3 regions of the Kitasatospora sp. NPDC002551 genome follow, and region 1 is predicted to be linked to each of the others. Evidence: riboswitches for the same ligand, from Rfam matches in the RefSeq annotation. Region 1 holds a riboswitch; each other region holds the start of a gene.
What was found. A riboswitch is a leader RNA that binds a small molecule or an ion and turns the genes downstream of it on or off. The one in region 1 is predicted to bind cobalamin.
Positions count from the first base shown of each region.

Region 2: it holds a riboswitch for cobalamin, as region 1 does, so the genes downstream of both, ABT093_RS40070 (cobalamin biosynthesis protein) here and ABT093_RS25395 (ABC transporter substrate-binding protein) in region 1, are expected to answer to the same signal.
Region 3: it holds a riboswitch for cobalamin, as region 1 does, so the genes downstream of both, nicT (Nickel transporter NicT) here and ABT093_RS25395 (ABC transporter substrate-binding protein) in region 1, are expected to answer to the same signal.

Region 1 is NZ_JBEOWI010000033.1:26,067-29,334, reverse strand. Features, by position in the region: gene ABT093_RS25400 (FecCD family ABC transporter permease) at 1-913, opposite strand, end outside; gene ABT093_RS25395 (ABC transporter substrate-binding protein) at 910-1,923, opposite strand; cobalamin riboswitch at 1,977-2,181, opposite strand; gene ABT093_RS25390 (ABC transporter ATP-binding protein) at 2,303-3,268, opposite strand, start outside.
Region 2 is NZ_JBEOWI010000119.1:1,947-5,214, forward strand. Features, by position in the region: gene ABT093_RS40065 (cobyric acid synthase) at 1-822, opposite strand, end outside; gene ABT093_RS40070 (cobalamin biosynthesis protein) at 819-1,805, opposite strand; cobalamin riboswitch at 1,840-2,038, opposite strand; gene ABT093_RS40075 (alpha/beta hydrolase) at 2,233-3,268, shown strand, end outside.
Region 3 is NZ_JBEOWI010000073.1:25,683-28,950, forward strand. Features, by position in the region: gene ABT093_RS36290 (M24 family metallopeptidase) at 1-406, opposite strand, end outside; gene nicT (Nickel transporter NicT) at 490-1,632, opposite strand; cobalamin riboswitch at 1,665-1,857, opposite strand; gene ABT093_RS36300 (ArsR/SmtB family transcription factor) at 1,940-2,314, shown strand; gene ABT093_RS36305 (hypothetical protein) at 2,378-3,268, shown strand, end outside.

The DNA.
Region 1 (3,268 bases):
CGGGCAGCAGGAGGGCGTGGCGCGGGCCGCAGACGAGCCGGACCACGTGCGGTACGACCAGGCCGAGGAACCCGATGACGCCGGTGTTGGCGACCAGGCACGCGGTCACCAGCGCCGCGGTGGCGACGAGGACCCAGCGGGTGCGCTCGACGTGGACGCCGAGGGAGCGGGCGGCGGTCTCGCCGAAGGCGAAGGCGTCCAGGTCGCGGGCCGATGAGGCCAGGACCGTGACACCGGCCAGCGCGACCGCCGTCAGGAAGACGGCGGTGGGCCACCGCACGCCGGCGACCGAGCCCAGCGTCCACTCCATGACACCGCGCGCCGCGTCGCGGTCCCCGAGGACCAGCACGACGAACGAGGTGTAGGCCCCGCACATCTGTCCCACGGCGATGCCCGCGAGCACGGTCCGGGTGGTCGGCAGCGACCGGGTGCGCGCGCCGGCCAGGGCCAGGACGACGACGGCGGCGATCAGGGCACCGGCGAAGGCCGCCGTCGCCACCGCGCCGGTGCCCAGGGCGCCGGACACGCCGACGCCGAGCACGATCACGGTGACCGCGCCGGCCGCGGCTCCGTCCGAGATCCCGAGCAGGAAGGGATCGGCCAGGTCGTTCCCGGTCAGCGTCTGCAGCACCGCACCGCAGACCGCGAGGCCGGCGCCGGTGGCGGCCGCTCCCAGGACCCGCGGCAGCCGGAGCTGCCAGACGATCTGGTCGTCGAGCAGCGTCACGTGCGGGTCGCCCAGCCCGAGACGCCGCGCCACGACATCGATCACCGTCCGGACCGGCTCGTGGTGCGAGCCCACGGCCAGACCGAGGAGCACCGTGGTCAGCAGCAGGGCCGCACCGACGGCCAGGGCCGCCGCCGCGCGGCCCGGACCAGCGGGCCGCACGGCGGGGCGGGTTGCGGTGGTCATGAACCCGGGCGCAGCTTGCCCAGCCCCTCGGACACCCGGGCGGCGCCGTCGGCGAGCCGCACGCCGGGAGTCGACTCCGAGAACGGCACCACCACGAAAGCCTTGCGCTGCACGGCGGTGAGCCTGCTCAGCACCGGGTCGTTCTCCAGGTAGTCGATCTTGGACTGGGCCGTGTCCCAGTCGGCGTCCGCGAGCACGACGGCGTCCGGGTCCGCGGCGACGACCTTCTCCCAGCTCACGTTCTGCCAGGAACCGGGCAGGTCCGCGAAGACGTTGCGGGCGCCGACGGCGTCGAGCACCAGCTGGGGCCCGCCGTGGCCGGCGCCGATGTACGGCGCCTTGGTGTCCGAGTCGAACCACAGGACCTTCAGGCCTTTGCCGGCGGCTGTCGCCGTGAACCGGGCCAGCTGCTGCTCCTGCTGCCGCTGGATCGCGGTGGCCCGCTCCGTGACACCGAAGACCTCGGCGACGTCGTTCAGTTCGCCCCACATCGCCTGCCAGGTCGTCGGCGGCACCTGGCTCCTGTCCGAGCAGCCGAACGGGGACAGGTACGACGGGATCCCCTGGCCGCGCAGTTCCTCCCGGCTTCCCGCGACCTTGTCGGTGAACGCGCTGGAGTAGGAGGCGTACAGGAAGCCGGGACGGGCCGCGAGGAGCTTCTCCTTCGTCGGGTACTCCTTGGAGAGCACCGGAACGGAGTCGTAGGCTGCCTTCCACTTCTCCGGGACGGAATCGTCGAGATAGGCGGTACCGGCCATGCGGGACTGCAGGCCGAGGGCCAGGGCGACCTCGGTGGCACCCTGGTTGAGCGTCACCAGCCGGTCGGGCGGCGCGCCGACGGTCACGGTGGTCCCGCAGTTGTCCACACGGACGGGCTCGGCACTTCCGGTCGTCGCGCTGGACGCGACGGGCGCGGGGGCGCCCGCGCAGGCGCCGAGTACGCCGGCGAACAGGACGGCCGCGACCGCCCGGCCGGCACGGACCGGACCTGCGGGGCGTGCGGAACGCATGGATCGGAACGGACGCGGAAGACCGCTGGGCACGTGTTCTCCAAAACCCTCGTGGAACATGTCGCGCCGTGGCCGGTCTCCTGGCTTCCGCATCGACACACCGAGGCCGACCTTCCCGGGCGGCTCATCCAGCCCGCCCAGTGGCCCTGACCGCTGGGGAAGCCGGTCAGCGAGGGCCGCGGTACTCCGCGGCAACAGTGGCGAGGGCCGCACCGGACTCAGACCGGTTTCCCGAACACCACGGCGATTGCAAGGTATCAGGCACGGTCGGGTCGGTGCCGCCCGGCACCTGGGACGGCCGTTTGGACAGTTCGGGCTCGGATAGCCCGGGCACGCGACTGATGCGCGAACTCCCGGGGACGTACGCCGTGCCGAAGACTCACCTTTCGCCGTTCCACGACCGCCACAGATCCGAGTACGGTCCGCCCGCGCCGACCAGGTCGTCGTGGGTGCCCAGTTCGACGATGCGGCCGGACTCCATGACGGCGATGCGATCGGCGTCGTGTGCGGTCTGCAGCCGGTGGGCGATGGCGATGACGGTGCGGCCCGACCGGACGGCGGCCACTGCCCGCTCCGCCTGCCGGGCCGTCGTCGGGTCGAGCAGTGACGTGGCCTCGTCCAGGATCAGGGTGTGCGGGTCCGCCAGATGCACCCTGGCCAGGGTGAGCTGCTGCGCCTGGGCGGCCTCCAGTTCGACTCCGCCCGAGCCCAGCGGGGTGTCCAGGCCCTCCGGCAGTTCGGCCACCCAGTCCGCTTCCACGGACCGCAGGGCCGCGAGGACGGCCTCGTCGTCGGCTTCGGGGGCGGCCATGGTCATGTTGTCGCGGAGGGTGCCCATGAACACGTGGTGCTGTTGCGTGATGAGGACGATGCGGTTGCCCAGTTCGCCCGCCGCGGCCTGGTCGGCGACGGGCACGCCGCCGACCAGGACGTGGCCGGCGTCAGGGACGTCCGCACCGGACAGCAGCTTGCCGAGGGTGGACTTGCCGGCTCCCGACCGGCCGACCACCGCCAGCCGTTCACCGGGACGGACCAGCAGGTCCACGTCCTTGAGGATCTCGTGCCCGGGGACGTAGGAATACCCCACGCCCTTGAGCTCGATGAGGTCGTCCACAGGGGCCGACACGGGAGCGTCAGCTGTGTGCGACACCAGCCCGACACCCTTGATGCGGGCGAACGAGGCGCCGCTGCGCTGCAGTTGTTCGACCCAGACGAGCATCTGGTTGAGCGGGTCGACCAGCTGCCACATGTACAGGCTGCCCGCCACCACGACTCCCAGGGAGATCGTGCCGTTGAGGTAGCCGAACCCGCCCACGAGCAGGATGAGCGCCATGGGCAGCGTGTG
Region 2 (3,268 bases), on a different contig from region 1:
CAGATCGGTGAAGTTGGACAGCCGGGGGAAGCGCAGCACGGCCACCCGCAGCACGTCCGCGCCGAGCGGTCCGCGCGCGGCGGTCCGGTCGACGACGGTGGACAGGTCGAGCGAGTCCTCGGCGTCCAGCCACAGGTCCGGCAGCATCGGCAGGGTGCCCAGCACCGGACGGCCGGTCAGCTCGCGCAGCATCTCCAGCCCGGGGGCGAGCAGCCGGGCATCGCCGCGGAACTTGTTGACGAACCAGCCCACCACGTGCCGCTGGTCCTCGGCCGACAGCAGCGCCAGCGTCCCGTACATCGCCGCGAAGACCCCGCCGCGGTCGATGTCGCCGACCACCACGACCGGAAGCCCGGCGGCGGTCGCCAGGCCCATGTTGGCGATGTCGCGGTCGCGCAGGTTGATCTCGGCGGGGGAGCCCGCGCCCTCGCAGACCACCACGTCGAAGCGGCGCCTGAGGTCCGCCAGGCACTCCAGGGCGCGCTCCAGCAGCACCGGCTTGCGCTCCCGGTAGTCCAGCGCGCCGACCTCGGCGACCGGCCGGCCCAGCAGCACCACCTGGCTGCGCCCGTCCCCGCCGGGCTTGAGCAGCACCGGGTTCATCGCCGCCTCCGGCTCGACCCGGGCCGCCTGGGCCTGCATCGCCTGGGCACGGCCGATCTCGGCGCCGTCCGCGGTGACGAAGGAGTTCAGCGACATGTTCTGCGCCTTGAACGGCGCGACGGAGACACCCTGCCGGGCCAGCCAGCGGCAGATGCCCGCGGTGACCACGCTCTTGCCGGCGTCCGAGGTCGTCCCGGCGACCAGCAGCGCCTTGCTCATGACCCAACCCTCCGCTTCCCGCCCAGCGCCGCCCGCAGCAGCAGGTGCCCGGCGACCGTCGTACCCAGGGCCAGCGCGCTCACCCGCCGGGAGAGCACGCAGGCCCGTTCGATGTCCTCCACCCCGACGGGGCGCAGTTCCCCTCCCAGCACGGGGCGGTGCTCCACGCGCTCCCCGTACCGCAGCGTGCCGCCGAGGCGCACGCCCACCGCGCCGGCGAAGGCCGACTCGGCCTGGCCGGCGTTCGGGCTGGGGTGTGCCGAGCCGTCGCGCCGCCAGACCCGCCAGGCGGTGCGCGGCGCGGGCGCGGCGGCCACCGTCAGCAGCGCGGTCAGCCGCGCGCCCGGCCAGCCCGCCACGTCGTCCAGCCGCGCCGAGGCCCAGCCGAACCGGGCGTAGCGCGGCGAGCGGTGACCGACCATCGCGTCCAGGGTGTTCACCGCGCGGAACGCCAGCAGGCCGGGCGTGCCCGCGAGACCGCCCCAGACCAGGGCGTTGACCACGGCGTCGGCGGTGTTCTCGGCCACCGACTCGACGACCGCGCGGGCCAGCTGCCGCTCGTCCAGCGCGCTGGGGTCGCGCCCGCACAGGTGCGGCAGCCGCGCGCGGGCGGCCGTCAGGTCTCCGGCGGCGAGCGAGCGGCCGATGGCGCGGGCCTCGCGGGTCAGTGAGGTGCCGCCGAGCACCGTCCAGGTCGCGGCGGCGGCGAGCGCGGCCCGGCCGAGCGGACGGCGGGCCAGCAGCCGGTCGGCGGCGATCGCCCCGGCCGCGACGGTGCCCACGGTCAGGGCGGTGAAGGCGGTGCCGACGGCGCGGTGGTCGCGCCAGAGCAGGTGCTCCAGCCGGCCGGCGGCGGAGCCGAAGCCGGCCACCGGGTGGCCGCGGCGGGGGTCGCCGAACCGGGCGTCGGCCAGGTACCCGGCGACGGCGCCCGCGCCGAAGGCGGCGGCCCCGCTCAGCGGGTGCACGGCAGGGCGCAGCATCGCGTGCGTGTCCTCACTCAGGGTCCGCGCCCTGGATCGACGAACGGGGGGCGAGAGTCTCCTGGCTTCCGGGTCGGACGCACACTCCGGGCCTTCCAGCGGCTTCTGACGGCCCGCCGTGGCGTGTTCCGGTCGTGCTCCCCGGTGACAGTGGCGGGACCGCGCCGGACTCGCACCGGCTTCCTCTGCATGCCTCCGTATTGGCTGAAGGATCCCATCACGGGCCCGAACCGGGAGTCAACCGAGGTCGTGGACGGTGTTGGTCACACCGTGCGCCGCCCCTGAATATGCAGACCGGTCTACTGACTCCCCGTGTGATTTTCATCCCGGAACAACCCGTACGGCCGTGTCCTACTGGCTTCCCTCCGCCCGCGCGAGTGGACTGGGCTGAGGAGTGGGTCCAGACACCGAGCAGCGGGGAGCGAGTATGCGTTGGGGAATCGCGGCCACCGTGGCGGCCGCAGCCGTCGGCACCGGGGCCGCCGTTCTGGTGATCGGCCGCCGGGCCTCCGAGCGGATGGTCCGCCCGGCCGCCGGTGCCCGCGAGCGGACCGGCCCGGTGCTGGTCCGCGGCCTCGGCGCCGGAGAGGTCACCTTCACCCGCACCGCCGTGAGCGAGCGCCCCGGCCGCTGGGCCGTCGAGTGGGGCGAGGACGGCCACGCCGTCGTCGAGGAGGTGCTGCGCCGCGACGACGCGGACGTCACCCGCCGCCTGGTGCGCGCCGACCGCGGCACCCTCACGGCCGGCACCGAGGTCCGCTTCACCCCCCGCGTCCACCTCGGCGACCCGGCCCGGGCGCTCGGCCTGCCGTTCGCCGAGACCGCCGTCGAGGGCGAGCTCGGCACCATGCCCGCCTGGCGGCTGGACGGCAAGCGCGGCACCTGGGTGGTCCTGGTGCACGGCCCCGGCGCCGATCGGGAGCAGAGCCTGCCCGTCCTGTCCGAGCTGCAGCGCCTGGGCCTGCCCGTCCTCGCCGTCACCTACCGCGGCGACGCCGGCGCCCCGGCCTCCCCGGACGGCCTCGGCCACTTCGGCGAGACGGAGTGGCGCGACGTCGAGGCGGCGGTGCGCACCGCTCTGGACGGCGGCGCGGGCCGGGTCGTCCTCTACGGCTGGTCGCTCGGCGCCACGATGGCCCTGCAGACCGCCGCCCGCTCGGACCTCGCCCCCTCGATCAGCAGCCTGGTCCTGGACTCGCCGGTCCTGGACTGGCCGGCCACCGCCCGCCGGGACGCCGCCCGCTCCGGTTTCCGGGGCGCGGCCGCCGAACTCGGCGCGCTCGCCGCCCAGGGCCGCACCGGCGTGGATCTGGCCGACTTCGCCCGCCTCGCCGAGGGTACGGACCTGCGGGTGCCCACCCTGGTGCTGCACGGCCCCGACGACCCGGTGGCGCCGTTCTCCGCCGCCGAGCGCCTGGCCCGCCGCCGCCCGGACGTGGTCAACCTCCAGGCCTTCCCGGGGG
Region 3 (3,268 bases), on a different contig from region 1:
GCAGCCGCTCCACCGCCTGGCCCACGTCGCTCAGCCGCACCCCCTCGGCCAGCCCGGCCACCGCCCGGTGCCGGGTGACCGTCAGGTCGTGCTCCTCCACCGCGAGCCCGGCCACCCGCAGCCGGGCCGCGGCGGCGGCCGCGGCCAGCGCGGTGTCCGCCCCGGCCGCCACCGGCAGCTGGGTGACCTCGGGGGCGATCAGGTGCTCGCCGGTGTCGTCCGGCGGCAGGTCGTCCGGCAGCGCGAGCAGCGCCCGGTCCCGGGTCAGCAGCAGGCTCGCCCCGCACGGCGGGCACCCGGTGAGGTACCGCACGTTCGCCGCCCGGGTGATCAGCGCCGCGTCGGCCCCGGACGCACCACAGTGCTCCCGCAACCGCTCCCGCCGGCCCGCGTACCCATCAGCCATGCGTCGAGCCTACGAACCCGCCCCCCGATCCGCCCGCCGAACGCCCCCACCCGGGCCCCGCCCCGGCGCCGAGCCGGGCCCCGCTACAGCTTGCTCGCGGGCGCGTACTCCGCGCCCCCGGCGGGCTTCGGGGCCCACTTCTTCTCGACGCCGGCCAGGCGCCAGTAGGCGATGGCGGCGGCCCAGACCACCACGAACAGGCCGACGATCGCGTAGCCGACGTTGTCCAGGGAGATGTCCGCGATCCAGCCGGTCACCGGGTCGGTGAGGTCCAGCTTCTCGTGGAGGACGCCGACCAGTTCGATGGTGCCGATGATGAAGGCGACCGCGATGGACAGGCCGGTGATGGTCAGGTTGTAGTACACCTTCCGCACCGGGTTGGAGAACGCCCACTGGTAGGCGAAGTTCATGAAGGTGCCGTCCAGCGTGTCGAACAGGCTCATCCCGGCCGCGAAGAGCAGCGGCAGGCAGACGATCGCGTACCAGGGGAGGCCGGAGGCCGCGCCCGAGCCGGCCATCACCATCAGGGTGACCTCGGTCGCGGTGTCGAAGCCCAGGCCCAGCACCATGCCGACCGGGAACATCTGCCCGGGCCGGGTGATCGAGCGGGTCGCCCGGTTCAGCACCCGGGCCAGCAGGCCGCGGGCGTTCAGGTGCTCCTCCAGCTCGGCCTCGTCGAACCGCCCGGCCCGCATCGAGCGGAACACCCTGAGGATGCCGAACAGCGCGGCCAGGTTCAGCGCGCCGATCAGGTAGAGGAAGACGCCGGAGGCCGAGGTGCCGACCATGCCCAGCCACTGGTGGGTGGTCGAGTCGTCGTCCATCAGCGTGTTGGCCAGCTGCGCGCCACCCGCCACCAGGGCGGCCATCAGCACCACCATCGAGGAGTGCCCGAGCGCGAACCAGAAGCCCACCGAGACCGGGCGCTTGCCGTCCGCCATCAGCTTGCGGGTGGTGTTGTCGATCACCGCGATGTGGTCGGCGTCGAAGGCGTGCCGCATGCCGAGGGTGTAGGCGGTGATGCCCAGGCCCACCCCGAAGACCTGGGTGCCCACCTCGTACTTCTCCGGTGCGACCAGGAAGATCAGCGTGCCGAACGCCACCACGTGCATGGCGAGGATCACGCCCATCAGTCCGGCTGTGCGCAGGGTGTCCTCGCGGCGCCAGCGGAAGGCGGGCAGGGCGGCGGGCGGCGCCGCGGCCGCGGCGGTTTCGGGCAGGGTCATCTGCGGATCACGCTCCAGCACCTCGTGGAAAGACTTCGTGAGATGCCGCGGCCGGTCTCCTGGCTGACGGGGCTCCCGTACCCGCCTTCCCAGCCGCGCGAGGCGCCCAGTGGCGTCGTGGGTACGGACACTCTCCCCCGATCACAGTGGCGAGGGCCGCTCCGGACTGGGACCCCTGAGGGTCCGTCACCGGTCTTCCCGAGCACCACGGCGGGGAACACGGTAGGGGCCAGGGACAACGCTTGCAAGGCTGCGCACCTGCGCAGGTGTCCAGGATCACAGCCCGCCGCCTGCCAGAATGGGCCGTATGCATCTCGTACCGGCCGACCGCGCGGGCCACCGCACCATCGACGGCCACCGGGTCTGCGAGGCCATCGCCGCGATCGGCGACACGGCCCACGTCCGCTCCTGGGCCGACCGCTTCGCCCTGCTCGCCGACCCCGGCAGGCTCGCCCTCCTGCTCGCCCTGCACCGCACCGGCCCGCTCGCCGTGACCGACCTCGCGGTCGCCACCGGCATGCGCGACCCCGCCGTCTCCCAGGCCCTGCGGCTGCTGCGGACGGCCGGTGTGGTCGCCGGGGAGAAGGAGGGGCGTGTCGTGCGCTACCGGCTCGTGGACGCCACCCTGCGCCCCCTGCTCGACCAGTGCGCCGGTGACGCCCCCGCCGCGGCGGCGGGCTGACCCCCCGTCCGGCGTCCGTCCGGACGCCGCGCCCGGCCGGGCCCCGTTGCGTACGATCATGACGTGCTGAACCGCCGCCGGCTCCGGGCCCGGCCCGACGACGACCGCTGGAACACCCGGCCCGCCCGGGCCCGTGTCCTGGCGGTGGCCCGCACCCTCACCTCGGCGACCCGCGTCCTGGACGTCCTCACCCTGCTGCGCGAACTGGACGGCATCGGCTTCTCCGTCACCGTCAACCCCGGCTCCGCGTTCGCCGCCGGCCTCGACGACTACCTCCGCGCCCAGCCCGGCCTGACCGTCCTGCCCTGGCGGGACGCCGTCCGCCGGCCCTTCGACCTCGCCGTCGCCTGCGCCGTCCACGCCTCGATGCACCGGCTGCGCGCACCCCTCGTCGTCCTGCCGCACGGCGCCGGCTACAACCGCCTGGTCCCCGAGTCCACCGGCGACACGGTGACCTCCGCCGGGCTCTCCCGGCGCGAGCTCACCCACCGCGGCCGGGTCTTCCCCGCCGTCATCGGCCTCTCCCACCGGGAACAGTTCGAGCGCCTGCGGGCCGCCTGCCCCGAGGCCCTGCCCCGCGCCCGCGAGGTCGGCGACCCGTGCTTCGACCGGATGCTCGCCTCACTCGCCGCCCGCGACGGCTACCGGGCCGCCCTCGGCGCGGTCGACGGCCGCCGGCTCGTCGTGGTCAACTCCACCTGGAGCGAGCACTCGCTGCTGGGCCGCCATCCGGGCCTGCCGCTGCGACTGGTCGAACAGCTGCCCGCCGACGAGTACGCCGTCGCCGTCGTCCTGCACCCCAACGTCTGGGCCCGGCACGACCCGCGCGCCCTGCTCGCCGCCGCCGAACGCCGCGGCCTGCGGCTCGTCCCGCCGGACCAGGGCTGGCAGGCCACCCTGATCGCCGCCGACTGCGTGATCGGCGACCACGGCTCGGTCTCCTTCTACGGCGCC